DNA from 3 places in the Pseudomonas sp. Marseille-Q5115 genome. Region 1 is predicted to be linked to each of the others. Evidence: predicted binding sites of a transcription regulator. Region 1 holds the regulator's gene; each other region holds the start of a gene.

Region 1 (6,607 bases):
GTCCTTGATCGAAGCGGCTCAGCGTCAGGAAATGCAAGGCCAACCGGCGATCCTGCTGGTGGCCGGCCCGATACGCACGATGCTCTCGCGTTTCGGTCGCCTGGCGGTGCCGAACCTGCATGTGCTGGCGTACCAGGAAATACCGGATAACAAGCAAGTTACGATCGTTGCGACAGTAGGGCCCAACGGCTGAGGTAGCGGGATATGCAAGTGAAGCGTTTTTTCGCCGCGGATATGCGTCAAGCCATGAAACTGGTGCGTGACGAGCTGGGCGCTGACGCCGCGATCATCGGCAACCGCCGGATCGCTGGCGGCGTCGAGCTTACCGCTGCGCTGGATTACAAGCTCTCGGCCCTGGCGCCACGCGTGCCCAACATCGAGCTCGAAGACGAGCTGCGTAAGACCCAGTCGCGTATTGTTTCGGCACAGGCCGAGCTGGACACCCGCAGCAACAGCGATGGCGTGATCAACCGCCAGCTGTTCGCCGGCCTGCCCCTGACCGCGCCCGAGCCGCTGATCGAACCTACCGTCAGCGAAGCGCCGCGCCCGCCGGCGCCACCAGCCCCTGCGCCTGCGGCGGTGGACCAGCGCCTGTTCGATTCCATGCGCTCGGAGCTGTCCGGCCTGCGCGAGCTGCTTGAAGTGCAGCTGGGCTCGCTGGCCTGGACCCAATTACAAGGTACCCGCCCCGAGCAGGCTACGCTGTGGCGCAAGCTGCAACGCATCGGCCTTTCCGGCCCGCTGGCGCGCGACCTGCTTGGCCAGGTCGAAGATATCGCCGAGCCGCGTCACGCCTGGCGCATGCTGCTGGCCCACCTGGCCCGGATGATCTCCACACCCGAGGCCGAACCGCTTGAAGAGGGCGGAGTGATTGCCATGGTCGGGCCGGCCGGCATGGGGAAAACCACTACGCTGGCCAAGCTTGCCGCGCGATATGTGCTTAAATACGGCGCGCAAAATATAGCATTGGTAAGCATGGACAGTTTCCGCATTGGCGCCCAGGAGCAACTTAAAACCCTCGGCCGTATTCTCAACGTGCCGGTTACCCACGTCGATCCGGGCCAGTCCCTGGCACAGGCGCTGGAACCGCTGCTGCGCAAACGCGTGGTATTGATCGATACCGCTGGCCTGCAAGCCAGCGACCCGGCACTCAAGCTACAGCTCGAAAGCCTGGCCGGGCGGGGCATCCGCGCGCGCAACTACCTTGTGCTGGCAACCACCAGCCAGAAGCAGGTTTTGACCGCGGCCTACCATAGTTACAAGCGTTGCGGCCTCGCAGGCTGTATCCTCACCAAGCTCGACGAAACGGCGAGCCTCGGCGAGGTATTGAGCCTGGCGATCAGCCACGAGCTGCCGGTGGCCTACCTTACCGATGGCCCGCGTATTCCGGATGACCTTCATTTGCCCCGCAAGCATCAGTTGGTCAGCCGCGCGGTGAGCGTACAAATGCAGGAAGAGCCCAGCGAAGAGGCCATGGCCGATATGTTCGCTGACCTCTACCACAGCCCCAGCAAACGTGCGGGCTGAGGGGAATGAACATGAATGAATGCATGCGCAATTGGTTGCGCGACAGCGGGTCCGAAAGGCCGCTGTTTGGCTTGGAACCTACCTTCACCACACGCTGTGCCAGCTCGCCGAATGGCTTGTTCGATGGCGAAGCGGGCCGTGGTGCAGCCAGCGTCTCAGTGACAGGGTAAAGAACGAATGGGCAGCATGCATCCCGTACAGGTGATCGCGGTGACCGGCGGCAAGGGCGGCGTCGGGAAGACAAACGTGTCAGTGAACCTATCGCTGGCACTGGCCGAACTCGGCCGGCGGGTGATGCTGCTGGACGCCGACCTTGGCCTGGCCAACGTCGACGTGTTGCTGGGGCTCACGCCCAAGCGCACGCTCGCCGATGTGATCGAGGGCCGTTGCGACCTGCGCGATGTGCTCTTGCAGGGGCCGGGCGGGGTACGCATCGTACCGGCGGCCTCGGGTACCCAGAGCATGGTCCATCTGACCCCGGCGCAACACGCCGGCCTCATCCAGGCCTTCAGCGAGATCGGCGATAACCTGGACGTACTGGTGATCGACACCGCGGCCGGTATCGGCGACTCGGTAGTGAGCTTCGTGCGCGCCGCCCAGGAAGTGCTGCTGGTGGTGTGCGATGAGCCCACTTCCATCACCGATGCCTACGCCTTGATCAAACTGCTGAACCGCGACTACGGCATGAACCGCTTCCGCGTGCTGGCCAACATGGCCCAGAGCCCGCAGGAAGGGCGCAACCTGTTCGCCAAGCTCACCAAGGTAACCGATCGTTTCCTTGATGTAGCGCTCCAATACGTAGGCGCGGTGCCGTACGACGAAACCGTGCGCAAGGCCGTACAGAAACAGCGGGCCGTATATGAAGCGTTCCCGCGCTCGAAATGCGCGCTGGCCTTCAAGGCCATCGCTCAGAAAGTCGATACCTGGCCGCTGCCCGCCAACCCGCGGGGGCACCTGGAATTCTTCGTCGAACGTTTGGTACAGCAAACCAGTGCGGGGCCTGTCTCATGAGCGCCAGTGGATACCGGATGTACAACAACGCCTCTCGGCAGTCGCAGCAGCATGAGCTGATCGAGCGCTATGCGCCTCTGGTCAAGCGCATTGCCTATCACCTGCTGGCGCGATTGCCCGCGAGCGTACAGGTCGAAGACCTCATCCAGGCCGGCATGATCGGCCTGCTCGAGGTGGCCAACAAGTACGACTCCAGCAAGGGCGCGAGTTTCGAGACCTATGCCGGTATCCGCATCCGCGGCGCGATGCTCGACGAAGTGCGCAAAGGCGACTGGGCACCGCGCTCCGTCCACCGCAACAGCCGCACCGTGAGCGACGCGATTCGCAAAATTGAAGCGCGTACCGGTCGTGAGGCTAAAGATCACGAGGTTGCTGCCGAACTCAAGGTCAGCATCGAGGAATATTACTCGATGCTGAACGATACCTTGGGCAGCCGGCTGTACAGTTTCGACGACCTGTTGCAGGACGGCGAGCATGAAGGCCTGCACGAGGGCGGCGCCAGCCACAGCGGCGAACCCGCGCGCGGGCTGGAGGACGAGCGCTTCCAGGGCGCACTGGCTGACGCCATTGCCAACTTGCCCGAGCGGGAGCGCCTGGTGCTGTCGCTGTATTACGACGAGGAACTGAACCTCAAGGAAATCGGTGAAGTACTGGGGGTGAGCGAGTCTCGTGTGAGCCAGTTGCATAGCCAGTGCGCGGCGCGTTTGCGCAGCCGCCTGGGTGACTGGCGCGCCCGCTGACATCGCTGGCCCGGGGGCTGGCCCGCAAATTTTTCAGAGAGTGCTGGAACGGTGCGGCGGCAATGTGATATCACCGCCCGCCACGCCTGCTCAGGCAGTCATGCAGGTACAGGTGTAAACGGATTCGATTGACTGCGCGTCCCGGAGTGGGCGCGTTTGAGACTGCTTGGAGGTCTACTTGGACAAGAACATGAAAATCCTGATCGTTGACGATTTTTCGACGATGAGGCGGATCATTAAAAACCTGTTGCGCGACCTGGGGTTCACCAACACCTCGGAAGCGGACGACGGCAATACGGCTTTGCCCATGCTGCAAAGCGGCGCCTTCGACTTCCTGGTAACCGACTGGAACATGCCGGGCATGACCGGTATCGAGTTGCTGCGCACCGTGCGCGCAGATGAGCGTCTCAAGCACCTGCCAGTGCTGATGGTGACCGCTGAAGCCAAGCGTGAACAAATCATCGAAGCGGCCCAGGCTGGCGTCAACGGCTATGTGGTCAAGCCCTTCACCGCGCAGGTGCTGAAAGAGAAGATCGAGAAAATCTTCGAGCGCGTCAACAGCTGAGAGGCCGCACAGGGGGCGCTATGGAGTCCAGTAATCTGCCGTTGGGGGACTTCGAGTCCACCCTGAAAATCCATGCGCGTCAGTTGGTGGAGAGCCTCGAAAAGGGCCGCTTCGGCGACGCCGTGCAGTTGATTCACCAATTGAACCAAACGCGGGACCGTGGGCTGTACCAGGAAGTGGGCAAGCTTACCCGCGAATTGCACAGCGCTATCGTCAACTTCCAGATCGATCCTCGCTCGCCCAAGGCCGAGGAGGTTTCGCAGATCACCGATGCCACCGAGCGGCTGGACTACGTGGTTCGCCTGACCGAGAACGCCGCCAACCGTACCATGGACCTGGTGGAGCAAAGCACGCCGGTGGTTCATGGCCTGGCTGAAGAGGCTCGCGCTGTGCGCGCCGACTGGCAGCGGTTCATGCGCCGCGAGGTGGATGCGGGCGAGTTCCGCGAGCTGGTAAAGCGCGTGGATGGCTTTCTGCAACGCAGTGAAAGCGATGCCACGGCTATCTCGGCCCATCTCAACGACATCCTGCTTGCACAGGACTATCAGGACCTCACCGGCCAGGTGATCAAGCGCGTCACCGCGCTGGTGACTGACGTGGAGTCCAACCTGCTCAAGCTGGTGCTCATGGCCAGCCAGGTAGACCGCTTCGCGGGTATCCAGCATGACCCTGAAAGCCTGCTGGACGAAAAAATTACTGAAAAAGACCTCTCCCGGGGTGAAGGTCCGCAGATTCATGCCGATAAGCGTGAAGACGTCGTATCCGGCCAGGACGATGTGGATGATCTGCTTTCCAGCCTGGGCTTCTGAGCCTGGTCTGGAAGCGTCATCGAACCGGCGCTGAATCGCGCTATCCGGGCCGGATGCCACTTACAAAATTCCAGGGAGCACCCAAATGAGCTTCGGCGCCGATGAAGAAATCCTCCAGGACTTCCTGGTAGAGGCCGGCGAGATCCTCGAGCAGTTGTCCGAACAGTTGGTGGAGCTGGAAAGCCGCCCCGACGACGCGGATCTGCTTAATGCGATTTTTCGTGGTTTTCATACCGTTAAAGGCGGCGCCGGCTTTCTCCAGCTCAATGAGCTGGTCGAATGCTGCCATATCGCCGAGAACGTGTTCGACATTCTGCGCAAGGGCGAACGCCGCGTAGACTCCGAGCTGATGGACGTAGTGCTTGAAGCGCTCGACACCGTCAACAGCATGTTCGGGCAAGTCCGCGAACGTGCCCCCCTTACCCCGGCTACCCCGGAGCTGCTTGCTGCCCTGGCCCGCCTGGCGGAACCCGCTGGCGCCGCACCAGCAGTAGAAGCACCGGCGCCAGTGGCCGCCTCTGCGCCCAGGCATGAAAACGAGTTCGAGGCGCTCGTGCAGAGCCTGGACGATGTTTCAGTGCCTGCCAGCGGCAGTGACGACATCACCGACGCCGAATTCGAATCGCTGCTCGACCAGCTCCATGGCAAGGGCCAATTCGCGCCTGAAGCCATGCCTGCTGCGGCCGCAGCGCCGGCGCCAGCAGCGCCTGGGGGCGGGGACGAGATCACCGACGCCGAGTTCGAAGCGCTGCTTGACCAATTGCATGGCAAAGGCAGCTTCGCTGTGGACAACGTGGTAGCGCCTGCTGCGGTCGCACCGTCGGCACCGGTTCCTTCGGTAGGCGGTGGCGATCTGATCACCGACAACGAATTCGAAGCGTTGCTCGACCAGCTTCACGGCAAGGGCAAGTTCAACGCCGAAGCCGCAGCCGAGGCACCGGTAGCTTCCCCGGCAGCCAAGCCTGCCGCAGCACCGGCACCGGCACCGACACCAGCCAAGCCTGCCGCCGCGCCAGCCCGGGCAGAGCCTGCGCGTGCTGCGGCGCCTGCTGCAGCCCCGGCCGCCGCAGCCGCGCGCCCCGCCCCGGCAGGGGACAAGCCAGCGGCCAGCGAGGCCGAAACCACTGTGCGGGTCGATACCGCGCGGCTGGATGAGATCATGAACATGGTGGGCGAGCTGGTACTGGTGCGTAACCGCCTGGTACGGCTTGGCCTCAACAGCGGCGACGAAGCCATGTCCAAGGCCGTGTCCAACCTGGACGTGGTCACCGCTGACCTGCAGACCGCCGTGATGAAAACGCGGATGCAGCCGATCAAGAAAGTGTTCGGGCGCTTCCCGCGACTGGTTCGCGACCTTGCACGGCAGCTCAAGAAAGAAATCAACCTGGAGCTGGTGGGCGAAGAAACCGACCTCGACAAGAACCTCGTAGAGGCCCTTGCCGACCCGTTGGTCCACTTGGTGCGCAACGCTGTGGACCATGGCGTTGAAATGCCCGATGAGCGCGAAGAGTCCGGCAAGCCACGCTCCGGCAAGGTGGTGTTGTCCGCCGAGCAGGAGGGGGACCACATCCTGTTGTCCATCTCCGACGATGGCAAAGGCATGGACCCGGCAGTGCTGCGTGCCAAGGCCGTGGAAAAGGGCCTGATGGACAAGGACGCCGCCGATCGCTTGTCCGAAACCGACTGCTACAACCTGATCTTCGCGCCGGGCTTCTCCACCAAGACCGAGATTTCCGATGTGTCGGGCCGTGGCGTGGGCATGGACGTGGTGAAAACCAAGATCTCCCAGCTCAACGGCTCGATCAATATCTACTCGGCCAAGGGCCAGGGCTCGAAGATCGTCATCAAGGTGCCGCTCACCCTGGCAATCATGCCCACGCTGATGGTGATGCTGGAGAACCAGGCTTTCGCCTTCCCGCTGGTGAGCGTGAACGAGATCTTCCACCTGGACCTGT
Region 2 (6,607 bases), 320 kb from region 1:
CGGGTCAAGCCCAGCGCCAGCAACGGGGTGATGCCCGCCCAGGTGGACTGCACCCAGCGAGGGCGGTGGCCCTGACGCAACAGGCTTGCCAGTAAATCCGGCTGCCCCAGCCATACCGGGCATTCGGCGGCCAGGCGGGAGAGTTCGGCGGAATCACCACTGGTGTGGATGTACAAGGCTGGTGCCTTGTCCTGAAGCAGGGCGGTGTAGGCGGCAAAGGCCTGCTCCGCGATAAGCACGCGCATGGTCGAACCTTGAAAGCGACAACGAGGCAAAGGCCGGCAGCCTACAAGAAGGGCACCGGCAGTCCAGTGAAATCGGCACGCCGCGGGCTAGATGGGATCGTTGCGCCGCAGCAGCTCCTCGGGAAGGTGCTCGATGTACTCCGCTTCAGGCGGCGGCATCTGCAGGTGGTAGCCTTGGGCATCGAGGTTTTCCAGCACCTTGTGAATATCCTCGCGGGCCAGCTGCCGCTCCGGGCTGAGCACCAGGTCGAAGGCATGATGCGGCGCACCGAACGCGGTCAGCAGCCCTTCGGGCACCCGGGCCAGCGCATCGCTTTTAAGTACGTAGAGGTACATTTCGTTTTTCTTGGGGCTGCGATAAATCGAGCAGATACGTTTCATGGCTGTTCGCCTCCAACGGTGGCCAGGTTATCGAGCAAGGCCTGGCCAAGCCGCTCGCGCCGCCAGCCGCGCAAGGTATCGGGAAGTGTGTAGGGCCCGTTCGGGAAACCGCTGCGCAGCAGGGCTTCGAGGACTTTCTTGCGCAATACCAGTTCCGGGGCGATGCCCAGCCGCTCGGCCTCCGCCTGGCCTACCGCGCGCAACTGCTTGAGCACGCCCGCGGCCTCCATTGGCAAAGGATCGGGCAACGGCGCGGGCAGTTCCGCTTCCGGGGTGTGGGCTGCATCATGAATAAGCGCAAGCAAGGTTTCGCCGTCCTGGCGGATGGTGCGGGGGTGCATTTCGTCGATCTTCGCCAGCGCCGACAGGTTATTGGGCTGGAAGCGGGCAAGCGGCCAGAGCGTCTGTTCCTTGATCACTCGGTTACGAGGCACGTCGCGCAGGCGCGCCTGTTCTTCGCGCCAGGCATACAGTTCGCGTAACACCGCCAGCTGCACGGGAGTGAGTTTCCAGCCGAGCCGGGCGTCACGGTACAGTTCACGCGGGTCAACCTCGCGGCCCCATTGCGCTACCAGCTCATGGCCGTCATCCAGTACCCAGCCAAAGCGCTCGTCGCTCAAGCGCGGGCGCAGCGCTTGATACACTTCGGCCAGGTGCAGCGCATCTTCCGCGGCATAGCTCACCTGAAGTTCGGAGAGAGGCCGCTGCAGCCAGTCGGAGCGGGTTTCGCCCTTGGGCAGCTCGATTGCCAATACTTCCTGCACCAGGCGGGAATAGCCCATCGAGAACCCCAGCCCCAGGTAGGCGGCCGCCAGCTGCGTATCGAACAGCGGCGCCGGCAACTGGCCGGTCAGCCGGGCAAGAACTTCGAGGTCTTCGCTGCAAGCATGCAGCACCTTCACTACCCCTGGCGCAGCCAACAGCTCGGCCAGCGGCGCCCAGGCGGAAATGCCAAGCGGGTCGATCAAAAAGGCCGTATGCCCGTCGCTCACCTGCAACAGCCCGACCTTGGGGTAGAAGGTGTCCACTCGCACGAATTCCGTATCCAGTGCAATGAACGGCAGCGCCTGCCATGCAGCACACCGCGCCGCCAGCGCCTGGTCGTCACGGATCCACTCTATCGCTATGGCCACAAGCCTCTCCTCAAACAATGGGCGCAGTATATATCGCGCCGCTCGAGGACCGTTACAGCCGGGTCATGGCTTGTTGCCACGGCAGCCTGCAAAAAGGTCCAGGGCAGGCTCATATACCGAGGTGTCGATGGCCAAAAGGCCAAGCATGGAATGGAACAGGTTGTCCTGGCTCAAGGGCTGGCCTTGCCGCTGGCGCAGGCAGGTAGTGTCTACTGCGAAAGTGCTGCGGTAGCCCGTGGAAAACCAGGCGATCAGCGGAACGTGCTTCTGTTGATCGGGGGCCAGCATGTAGGGGGTGCCGTGCAGGTAGAGGTTGTATTCACCCAACGACTCGCCGTGGTCGGATAGGTACAGCATGGCGCTGTCCACCCTGCCCTCATGGCTGCGCAGCGTGTCGATCAGGCCAGCGAGCACATGATCGGCGTAGCGCACGGTGTTGTCATACCCGTTCACGATGCTTTCCCGGGAGCAGGCATCCAGCGCATTGCTGCGGCAAACAGGCGTGAAAAAGTCGAACCCGGCCGGGTAGCGCTTGTAATAGTCCGGCCCATGGCTACCCATTTCATGCAACACCAGCACCGTGTCCTCCTTCAGGTTGTCGAGCATGGCGGGAAGGTCGCGCAGGAGTATTCCATCGTGGCATTCGTCGTCGCAGTAATGGCCGTCCTTGCTTTGAGCAAGGTTCTGGTAGCTCACCCGGGCGCAGGTACCCTTGCAGCCTGACTGGTTGTCCAGCCAGACCACCTTCACCCCGGCACGCTGGATCACGTCAAGCAAGCCTTCCTGGTTCTGCGCCCGCACGGCGGTGTACGCCTTGCGCCCAAGGTTGGAGAACATGCAAGGCACCGACACGGCGGTTTCCGTGCCGCACGATTGCACATGGGCAAAGGCCAGCACGCCTTCCTCCTGGGCAAGCTCGGGGGTGGTATCGCGCTGATAGCCCAGCAGGCCTACGTTGTCTGCCCGCACGCTTTCGCCCACCACCAGCACCGTGAGCGATGGGCGGGTATGGCTGGCCCAGGCCGTGGCCTTGTGGGCATCGGCGCCTATCTGCTCGAAGGGTTGGCGGACCGAAGCCACCTGTTCATTGACGTACGCCAATCCAGCCCCTATCACATTGCTTGGCACTACCAGCAAACGCAGCTCGTGATGGTTACGAAACAGCGAGGCAAGGCCTTGGTAGTTGCTCAGCGCGATAACCGCCATAAGCACGGCACTGCCGATCAGGGCGGTAAGTTTGGCAAATAGGCCGCGCAGCCCCGGGCGGTAACTTACAGGCAACTTCCAGATCACCACGGCGGGCATAACGCCACACAACCCCATATACCCTATGAACTTCAACGAAAGCAGGTCACGTACTTCGCTGGCGTCCGTTTCCGCAATGTTCCTGAACATGCCGGGGTCAATAACGATGCCGTACTTGTTCATGAACCAGGCCGCGCCCGCGCTCACGGGGAACAGCACCATCAACACGGGCTTTAGGGTCCAGCGACCGCCAAGCAACGAGAGCACGAGGTTGAACGCAAGCCCTATGAGGGCTGCGAAGGCAATCGTCAAGCCAGCGCTGGTGCTACGCGTGATTTCGCCAAGGTGGTGCCACAACGGAAGGTTGAACGAGGCCAACAGGCAGGCACTGGCCGCAAGTGTTATCACTTCCGGGCGCACCGGTTTGATCATCGACATATTTTTCACGTTCGCAAAGTTCGCTCGCCAGCCGAGCCGAGCGAACTTTAGGGCGAGGAAAATAAACTTTTCGTGAAAAATATGCCGGGAGTAAGTGTTAGCACCAAGTTAAACGAAACCTTGATGAGTTATGAAGGAAACTTTCAGGTTTCCCTCACACAAAACAGTGGCGCAGCGTGCTCAGGCATGGCTTCGCCATTTGACATAGGCTTCGCGGTCCATGTCGACGATGTCCACACCCAGCTGCACATCCAGCCCGGGCGGCACAGTGAGGCCTTCTTGCAGGGCGCCAAGCAGCCCTTCAGATAGTTTGCGTTTTACATCGGCCGACCGGCCACTAAGTATGGCGAGCTTCACGTACACGAACGCCCGTTCACCCAGGCCAATGCCTACGCGGAAGTGATCGAGCTGCACGGCCCTGGCCTTGATATCCACTTCATGGGCGAACTGACCGCTCGCCATCAAGGAATGGTTCAGCTTGAGCAGGAGCTTCTCAGGTTCGAGGCCAGTCAGGTTGCGGGTGTATTCCAGGTGCAGGTGTGGCATGGAGGTCCTCACATCGGCCGGCCAGGAGTGACCAGTGGTCTTAGCATAGCCCAGGTCAGGGGAACGAACGCCCCGCTTGCAAGGGTCAAAACCGTGAATCAACGGCTATGCTCCGTATAATCCACCAGCCGCGAGGTGAAGCGATGCCAGCTACACATGATCTTTATGCCGACCTGGGCAAAACGCGAGAAGAAGTGAACAAGCTGCAGCAGACCAACAAACTGCTGCAAAGCCTGGTCACCAAATACGAGGACATCGACCGGCAAGTGGTCGATGCCGAGAGCGCCTCGGCTGACGATAACACTGTAAGCGCGCTGAAGAAAAAGCGCCTGGACATCAAGAACAAGATCGTTCAGGAAATCGAATACCCCGGCACCCGGGGGGCCGCGAAGAACTTCTAGATTCATGCACGGGCTTGGGGCCGGCACAGCGATCATTGTGTTCGCCGGCTCCGCCGACTTCTACAGTCGGCAACGGCCTGAAAGCAAGGCCATGAAAAGTTGTACACGGTGCTCCGCATTAGCGCCGTTTCGTTATCCCCCTGCTCTGCCCCGTGATCATTGACTACGAACGGTCTGGCCGCCAAAGGCGGTGTTTTACACGCCAGCGCGCCTGTACAAACCTCGCATAATAGGATCCAGCTTTACGACGAACGGCGGCGCGATTGACTAAGGTTATCGGGCCCATAGGGGATAACCCGGGTACCTGCCCCGCCCGGGGCCGCTGCTCAAGGGTTACCCATGAAGTCCAACGATCGCGATGTTCATCCTGTCGCCCGTTGCGCGCCTGTGCTGTTCAACGCTGCGGGCGCAGCCGTCTCACTGGCCGTGCTGGCAAGCGCGCCTACCCTGCCGTTCTGGTTGACCGCGATTTGTGTGGCCGCGCCCGCTGTGGTGGCCGGCGCGCTGTGCGGCTGGCGCGGCCAGCACCGGGCGGCCGAAGCGCAGGCGCGTGAGCTCGCCAGCCAGTCGCCTGCCGGTGAAGCCCCTCGGGTTGAAGATGCCCAGCGCTTGTGTCTCGCCGCATTGCCGGTATGGATGCGCCAGATCGACACCTCGCGTGACCAGACCGAAGCGGCCATTGGCGCGCTTACCCAACGCTTCGTAGACATTGCCCAACGCCTCGACCACACCGTGAGCACCTCGCGCCAGGCCGCCGGTGACATGGGCCAGGGAGGCGCAGGCGAAGGCCTGTCCCAGAGTCAGGTCGCCCTGACCGAAGTGGTGGACACGCTGCGTGTGAGCCAGCAAAGCCGTAATGAAATGCTCCACGCCGTGCGCAACCTTACCGACTACACCGGCGAGTTGCGGCAGATGGCAGCGGAAGTGGCCGCCATCGCTCAGCAAACCAACCTGTTGGCGCTCAATGCCGCTATTGAAGCGGCACGCGCCGGGGAAGCCGGTCGCGGCTTTGCCGTGGTTGCCGATGCGGTGCGTTCATTGTCGAGCCAGTCCAGCGAAACGGGCCAGAAAATGTCCGCCAAGGTGGATGTGATCAATACCGCCATCGGCCGCCTGGTAGAAGTGGCGGGTGAAAGCAATGACAAGGGGAACGACACCGTTGCGCATGCCGAGCACACCATCGAAGGCGTGTTGGGACGTTTCCAGGGCATCACCGGGCAGCTGCAAAGCGCATCGCAGCTGCTGCAGGACGAAAGTACCGGCATCGGCCATGAGCTTTCCCTGGTGCTGGTAGAGCTGCAGTTCCAGGACCGCGTGAGCCAGATCCTCGTTCAGGTACGTGAACGGATGGCAAGCCTGCATCAGCAGTTGGCGCATTGCCAAGCGACCGGCGAACCCTTCCACCTCGACGTGGACGCCTGGCTGGCCGAAACCGAACGCACCTATGCGATGCAAGAGCAGCGCAACAACCATCACGGCCGGGGCAGCGCCCGGCCCGCCGACAGCGCCATCACCTTTTTCTAGGCCGCTGCCCTTTCGGGCAACGGCGTATTGACCGCTTTAGTAAATCACCCTTCAGGAGGTTATATGGCCAAGTCCATATTGGTGGTGGATGACTCCGCGAGCATTCGCCAAGTAGTAGGTATCACCCTCAAGGGACAGGGTTACGACGTGCTGGAAGCCTGCGATGGCCAGGATGCACTGCGCAAGCTGACGGGCCAGAAGATCCACCTGGTGATCAGCGATGTGAACATGCCGAACATGGACGGCATTACCTTCGTGAAAGAGCTGAAGAAACTGCCGGCGTACAAGTTCACGCCAGTGATCATGCTCACGACCGAATCCCAGGAAAGCCGCAAGCAGGAAGGCCAGGCCGCTGGCGCCCGTGCATGGGTGGTAAAGCCCTTCCAGCCAGCGCAGATGCTGGCCGCCGTGGCCAAGCTGATCGCGCCATGATCGTGGCAGAGCGAGCCGGCGACGCGCTGCAGGTCACCTTGCAAAGCGAGCTGACCATTTACCAGGTGGGCGAACTGCACGCTGCCGCGCAAGCCTGGCTCGCCCAAGCTAGCGCCTGGCGCCTGGACCTCAGCCAAGTGACAGAAATGGACGGTGCGGGATTGCAGTGGTTGCTGTTCATTCAGCAGCGGCTGCGCGCAGACGGCCATGACCTGGCCCTCACCGCCGCCAGTGATGCCGTGCGTGACGTGCTCCAGCTCTG
Region 3 (6,607 bases), 3.7 Mb from region 1:
GCGCGATAAGGGTAGGCACCGCCGAGGAACTGGCAACCCTGGCCCGCCTGTTTGCAGTGATGGGCATGCAGCCCGTGGGATACTACGACCTGTCGTCCGCGGGGGTACCGGTGCATTCCACGGCATTTCGAGCCGTACACGAGGACAGCCTGCGCATCAGCCCATTCCGGGTATTCACTTCGTTGCTGCGGCTGGAACTGATAGACGATGCGCCGTTACGTGAGATGGCCGCCGACTTGCTGGCCAAGCGGCAGATTTTCACCGCGAAGGCGCTCGCATTGATCGAACAACATGAAGTACAGGGCGGGCTGACACCGCCTGAGGCGGATAGCTTCGTGGCCGAGGCGCTGGAAACCTTCCGCTGGCATCGCCAGGCAACTGTTACTCAAGCACAGTACCAGTTGCTGCACGATCAGCACCGTTTGATAGCAGATGTGGTTGCCTTCAAGGGCCCGCACATCAACCACCTTACCCCTCGCACCCTGGACATCGACCACGTGCAGCAACAAATGCCAGCACGCGGGATCACGCCCAAGGCCGTGGTAGAGGGCCCACCGCAGCGCAAGCAACCGATCCTGCTACGGCAGACCAGCTTCAAGGCGCTGGAGGAAGCCGTTGCCTTCACCGATTCACAGGGCGCGGCAGGCTCGCACACCGCCCGCTTTGGCGAGATAGAGCAGCGCGGAGCCGCGCTTACGCCCGCCGGCCGCGCCCTGTACGACCAATTGCTGGAGAGGGCGCGAACGGGATTGGGCGGCGTACCCGCCGAACGCGATCCGCAGCGCTACACCGCTTTGCTTGAAGAAGCCTTCCGCGACTTCCCGGACGATGCTCAAGCCCTGCGCGAGCAGGGCCTGGCGTGGTTCCGCTATGCACCGACCGCCAAGGGCCTTGCAGAGGGCAGCCGCGGCAGAGACCTGACCACACTGCTGGCAGAGGGTGCGGTGCAGTGCGAGCCTGTGATCTACGAGGACTTCCTGCCGGTAAGTGCCGCGGGGATTTTCCAGTCCAACCTGGGTGGTGAAGCGCGCAGTGAATACGGCAGCAACGCAAACCGCGCGCAGTTCGAACAAGCGCTCGGCCGGCCGGTTATCGATGAAATGGCGCTGTATGAACAGACCCAGCTGCGCTCGCTGCAGGCGTGCGAGGCACAGCTGGGTTGACCTCTGGGGCTATCAGCCGCGAACGCGGAAGCGGTCCACTTCGCGGCTGAGGTCCTCGGCCAGGCTTTCCAGATCGCGGGCGGTGATAGCAAGGTTAGACACGGCCTCGCGCTGCTCGCTGTTGGCGTGGGCAATGCTTTGCAAGTTGCTGCTCAACAGGGTTGCGGTGTCGCTTTGCTCTTGAGTAGCGGTGGCGATAGCCGCGAATTGCTGACCGGCCATGCGGCTTTGTTCATCAATGCGCGACAGCGCGTCAGCCACCTTGGCGTTGCGTGACAAACCTTCCTGCATCAGCTGGTTGCCTTGCTCCATGGTCTGGATCGCCTGACCCGTTTGCTGCTGGATGCTGGCAATCATCGTGGAGATCTCATCAGTGGCCTGGCGAGTACGCGATGCCAGGCTGCGCACTTCATCCGCTACCACGGCAAAGCCACGGCCCTGCTCGCCTGCACGGGCGGCTTCGATCGCGGCGTTGAGCGCCAGCAGGTTGGTTTGCTCGGCGATGGAGGTGATCACACCAACGATGCCGCCGATTTCCTGCGAGCGCTGCCCCAGCGTGTCGATGACTTTAGCGGTGTCGCCCAGTGCGCCCGCGATCTGCTCAAGCGAAGACGAAGCCTGCTCCATGGACGATCGGCCGGTACGGGTATGCTCGGCATTCTGCTGCGCAACCCGTTCGGTTTCGCCCATGTTGTCGGCAATGTTCAACGAGGTTGCACTGAACTCCTCCACGGCGCCCGCCATGCTGGTGATCTCACCGCTCTGCTGCTCCATTCCCTCATAGGCACCGGCGGACAGGCTGGACAGTGCTTTCGCCCGATCGCTCACCTGCTCTGAAGCGGTGCGGATATGCCGAACCATGGTAGCCAAGGCATCGCCCATATGGTTGAAGCTGCGGGCAAACTGGGCAATTTCGTCCTTGCCGGCCACATTGAGACGCGCCTCCAGGTCGCCCGCGCCCAAGGCTTCGGCCTGGCGAACAAGGTCGCCCAACGGCTTGAGCCGGCGGCGCAGCAACACAATGGCGGCACCGACTGCCAGCACCGTGGCCAGCAAACTGCCCAGTACCAGCTGGGTGCCTACTTTCCACGTTACCGCGCGCAACTCCTCCAGCGGCATACTCGCCACTACACTCCACGGGCCTTGCTTGAAAGGCACTGCCACGGAGTAATAGCCGGCATCGCCGTCGTCCCAGAAGCGACCCTTGCCGGAATCGCCGTCGGCCCGGATAGCCGTGGCCGCGGCGTCCAGGTTCTTGACCCCGGCCGGCTGCACCAACCACTGGTTCTGCGCATCGAGCAGTGCGAGAGAACCACTTTTGCCGATACGGAACTGAGTGAGGTTGTCGAACTGCGCCTTCTGCGCATCGGTGTAATCGAAGCCCACGAACAACACAGCGATCACTTTGCCCGAACCATCACGTACCGGTGTGTATTGCGTCATGTACGAGCGGCCGAACAGCGCTGCGGCCCCCACATAGTTTTGCCCACCCAGCAGGCGCTGGTAGGCAGGGTGAGCGTGATCGAGCTGGGTGCCAATCGCTCGGGTGCCGTCCTGTTTGGTCAGGGACGTGCTGATACGGACGAAATCCTCGCCGCTGCGAACGAACACCGTCGCTACGCCTGCGGTCATCTTGCGGAAGTCGTCCACCTCACGGAAGTCGTTGTTCAGCACTTCATCGCCCAGCCACAGCCCGGGTGTAGCGGTACCGGCAACGGTCACCGGCTGCTCGGGGTGAAGGCTCAGGCCAGCGGAGAACCGGGACTCGAACAAGCCGCTCAGGCGCTGGGTGCTTTCGCGCAGCGTGTTATGGAAGGTGTCCAGCTGCTCGGACAACAGGCGAGCCTCGCTGGCCATATGTTCCTGGCGAGTCACCAGGTTGGCCTGGTCCAGGGAGCGCAGCGCAAACGCGGTACTGCCGCTGATCACTACGACCAGGACAAAAGCGAGCGCAGTGCCCAGCTGCCTGGCGATTAAAGCACGGGGTTGATTCATTTCAGCTCCTGTTGGAAGTGCCAGCTGGGCCGGTCTTGAGGCTTCCAAGGGTTTGTTCGGATAGTGTTGGATCCTGCCCGCCGGATCCTTGTAAGGAATTCGGCGGGGCTCGCGCATACTTGAGCGGTGTGCGTGGTTATTACGGGCGAGCGTTAGTTACCGCAGCACAGTCACCGCTGGCAATTGCATATTTGCGGCTTCGGTGCGCAAGTAGTCGCTGAGCCTGCGGATACGGTCGTTGCCAGGGCGGGTGCCCGGCCACACCAGGTAGTAGCTTTCACCACTGGCCACGGCGGTCGGCATGGGGAGGCTCAATCGACCTGCGGCGACGTCTTCGGCGACCATCAACAGGTCGCCGATGGATACCCCATAGCCGCGAGCGGCGGCAATCATACCTAATTCCAGCGTATCGAATACCTGCCCGCCCCGAAGGGATACGCCAGCGTCCAGCCCCATGCGTTGCAACCACCGTCGCCAATCCCGGCGATCCGGGGTGGGATGAAGCAGTTCAGCCCGCGCCAGGCGCTCGGGGGGCCACGGTGCCTGCGCGGCGAGCTCCGGCCCACCGACGGGGATGAGCAGCTCATCGAACAGCCAGGTCGCCTCCCAGTCGGCGGGGAACTTGCCATTGCCCAACAACACCGCGCAATCGAAGGGCTCCAGGCTGAAGTCCACGGCATCCACTTCCATCCACGCGCTGGTCAGCTGCACCTCATTGCCGGCCTGCAGGTGACGAAACCGGCTAAGCCGCGCCAGCAACCAGCGCATCGTCAAGGTGGAAGGTGCTTTCATACGTAAAATTCCGTCCTCCCCAAGCAGCGTGGCGCAGGCCCGCTCAAGCGAAGAGAAGCCGTCGCGTATGCCGGGCAGCAATAGCCGCCCCGACTCGCTCAACTGCAAACTGCGCCCGGCACGCAAGAACAGACGGCAGGCAAAGAAGTCCTCGAGCGTGCGCACGTGCCGGCTGACCGCGCTTTGCGTAATGGACAGCTCTTCGGCGGCACGGGTGAACGAGTTGTGCCTTGCCGCAGCCTCGAAGGCACGCATGGCATAGAGCGGCGGCAATCGACGTGTCATCACGAATCCCATGGGTTGAGCGCCAGGCATGAGTCATACTCATGCCACCGATCGCTATTATCCTTTTGTTAGCGAGCCGGGCAAGGCGCAGAATCACCTCTCCGATTCACTGGATCCTCTTTGCACATGCCGTTGACTCCTCGCTCCGAACTCAAGGCGCTGTTACGCCTGGCCGGCCCGCTGATTGCTTCGCAGTTGGCGCATATGCTGATGATCCTGACCGACACGATAATGATGGCGCGCATCGGCCCACAGGCGTTGGCCGGCGGAAGCCTGGGGGCCGCCAGCTATTCGTTCGTGTCGATTTTCTGCATTGGCGTGATCGCCGCGGTCGGCACGCTGGTGTCCATTCGTCATGGCGCTTCCGATCCCGCCGGCGTCACTCGGCTGACCCAGGCGGGGTTGTGGCTGGCATGGAGCCTTGCATTGGCCGGCGGGATACTGCTGTGGAACCTGCCGCCCGTGCTGCTGCACCTGGGCCAGGCGCCCGAAAACGTCGCCGCGGCCAGCGAGTTCCTGAAGGTGCTGGCGTTCGCCCTCCCCGGCTCCCTGAGCTTCATGGCACTGCGAGGCTTTACCAGCGCAGTGGGCAAGGCCGCGCCTGTGATGGTCATCAGCGTCGCAGCCACGGCGCTGAACCTCGTGTTGAACCTTGCGCTGATCGACGGCTGGCTCGGCCTGCCGCAAATGGGACTGATGGGTATTGGCCTGGTGACGGCTACCGTTACCACGGTGATGGGTCTCAGCCTGGCAGGCTATGTAAGCCGAGGCCGGAGCTATGCTGCCTACCCCTTCCTCCATGGCCTGGGGCGACCCTGCGCTGAGTCACTGAAGGAGTTGTGGCGCCTGGGGCTACCCATCGGCGGCACTTATGCAGTGGAGGTTGGCCTGTTCGCGTTCGCGGCGCTGTGCATGGGCAACATGGGCCAGACCCAGCTCGGTGCGCACCAGATTGCCCTACAGATCGTATCCGTCGCCTTTATGGTACCGGCGGGCCTTTCCTACGCCGTTACCTTGCGCATCGGCCGCCACTATGGCGCAGGCCAGTTGAATCAGGTACGTCAGGCCGGGCGAGTAGGTATTGGCTTCGGTGCCGCGATCATGCTGAGCTTTTCCCTTGTGCTATGGCTGATGCCTGGAGCACTGGTAGGCCTGTTCATTGACCGAAACGACCCGGCGTTTGCGGACATTTACACGCTGGCGCTGCAATTGCTCGCGGTAGCGGCCTGGTTCGAACTCTTCGATGGGGTACAAACCATCGCCATGGGCGCCATTCGCGGCTTAAAAGACGCCCGTCTTACGTTCCTGGTAGGCCTGGCCTGCTACTGGCTGGTTGGCGCGCCGGCCGCCTGGCTGCTTGCGTTCAACCTGGGCCACGGCGCGGTAGGTGTGTGGTGGGGCCTGGCCCTGGGGCTGGCGTGTGCGGCCGTCAGCCTTACCGTTGCGTTCGAAGCAAAACTCAAGCGGCTGCAGCCGCCGCTCGGCACGGGGCAAGCGGCCAGCGAGCCGGCGTAAGTTTCAGCGGTCAGCGCATTCCTACGTCTGCGTAGTGGTCCAGCCCAGCGTGCAGGTAGGCCATCAGAGGCTGCAGTGGCAGGGGCCTGCTGACCAGGAACCCCTGCACCTGGTCGCATCCATACCTGCGTAGTTCGTCGAGCTGCTCCACCGTTTCCACACCTTCGGCAACCACTTCCAGATGCAGGTTGTGCGCAAGGTTGACCATCGCTTTGACGAGTTGCCGGCTCTCAGCGCGCTCGTCCATGCCCGCCACGAAGCTACGGTCGATTTTCAGCAAGGCAATGGGCAGGCTGCTCAAATGCACAAAGGAAGAGAAGCCCGTGCCGAAGTCATCCAGTGAAAAGCGAACCCCTAGTTGGCCAAGGGCGTCCATGGTATGGCGCACTTGATCGTTGCGCCGCATCACGGCGGTTTCGGTCAGTTCGAACTCGAGCCAACTGGCGTCGATGTCTCGGTCGTTTATCAGACGGCTGAGTGTGCTCAGTAGCTGGCTGTCCTGAAACTGCCGAAAGGAGAGGTTCACTGCCATGTGTAATGGCGCGATGCCGGCGTTGCGCAGGGTTTGCATATCCTCGAGGGCCCGGGCCAGCACCCAGTAACCCAGCGGTACGATAAGCCCGCTTTGCTCCGCGAGAGGAACGAATTCGCTTGGGCCTAACAGGCCACGTTCCGCATGGCGCCACCGCACCAAGGCTTCAAGCCCCACGATACGGCCGCTGGGCAGATCCAGCCGCGGCTGATAGTGCATTTCCAGCTCGTCACGGCGTAGCGCCCGGCGCAGCTCGCCCTCCAGGTCTGCCATGCTGCGCGCATGCCGATTGATCCGTTCGTTGAACACATGAAAGGTACAGCCC

The links. Region 1 encodes FliA, which starts transcription of late flagellar genes. Its sites were predicted from a motif close to CTAAAGTTTNNNNNNNNNNNGCCGNTAA; they were not measured.
Region 2: a site for FliA is predicted at 4,657-4,684, ahead of LG385_RS03145 (methyl-accepting chemotaxis protein). Genes of this name have one in related genera too.
Region 3: a site for FliA is predicted at 3,255-3,282, ahead of LG385_RS21305 (methyl-accepting chemotaxis protein). Genes of this name have one in related genera too.

The regions. Positions count from the first base shown of each region.
Region 1 covers NZ_CAKAKI010000001.1:991,986-998,592, forward strand. The annotation lists gene flhA (flagellar biosynthesis protein FlhA) at 1-193, shown strand, start outside; gene flhF (flagellar biosynthesis protein FlhF) at 205-1,527, shown strand; gene fleN (flagellar synthesis regulator FleN) at 1,705-2,538, shown strand; gene fliA (RNA polymerase sigma factor FliA) at 2,535-3,278, shown strand; gene LG385_RS04745 (chemotaxis response regulator CheY) at 3,469-3,843, shown strand; gene LG385_RS04750 (protein phosphatase CheZ) at 3,864-4,652, shown strand; gene LG385_RS04755 (chemotaxis protein CheA) at 4,738-6,607, shown strand, end outside.
Region 2 covers NZ_CAKAKI010000001.1:671,433-678,039, reverse strand. The annotation lists gene LG385_RS03175 (D-2-hydroxyacid dehydrogenase) at 1-245, opposite strand, end outside; gene LG385_RS03170 (YcgL domain-containing protein) at 333-626, opposite strand; gene rnd (ribonuclease D) at 623-1,759, opposite strand; gene LG385_RS03160 (phosphoethanolamine transferase) at 1,823-3,442, opposite strand; gene LG385_RS03155 (5-carboxymethyl-2-hydroxymuconate Delta-isomerase) at 3,623-3,988, opposite strand; gene LG385_RS03150 (DUF465 domain-containing protein) at 4,132-4,389, shown strand; gene LG385_RS03145 (methyl-accepting chemotaxis protein) at 4,729-5,913, shown strand; gene LG385_RS03140 (response regulator) at 5,977-6,345, shown strand; gene LG385_RS03135 (lipid asymmetry maintenance protein MlaB) at 6,342-6,607, shown strand, end outside.
Region 3 covers NZ_CAKAKI010000001.1:4,667,860-4,674,466, reverse strand. The annotation lists gene LG385_RS21310 (VOC family protein) at 1-1,163, shown strand, start outside; gene LG385_RS21305 (methyl-accepting chemotaxis protein) at 1,176-3,158, opposite strand; gene LG385_RS21300 (LysR substrate-binding domain-containing protein) at 3,315-4,235, opposite strand; gene LG385_RS21295 (NorM family multidrug efflux MATE transporter) at 4,356-5,750, shown strand; gene LG385_RS21290 (putative bifunctional diguanylate cyclase/phosphodiesterase) at 5,761-6,607, opposite strand, start outside.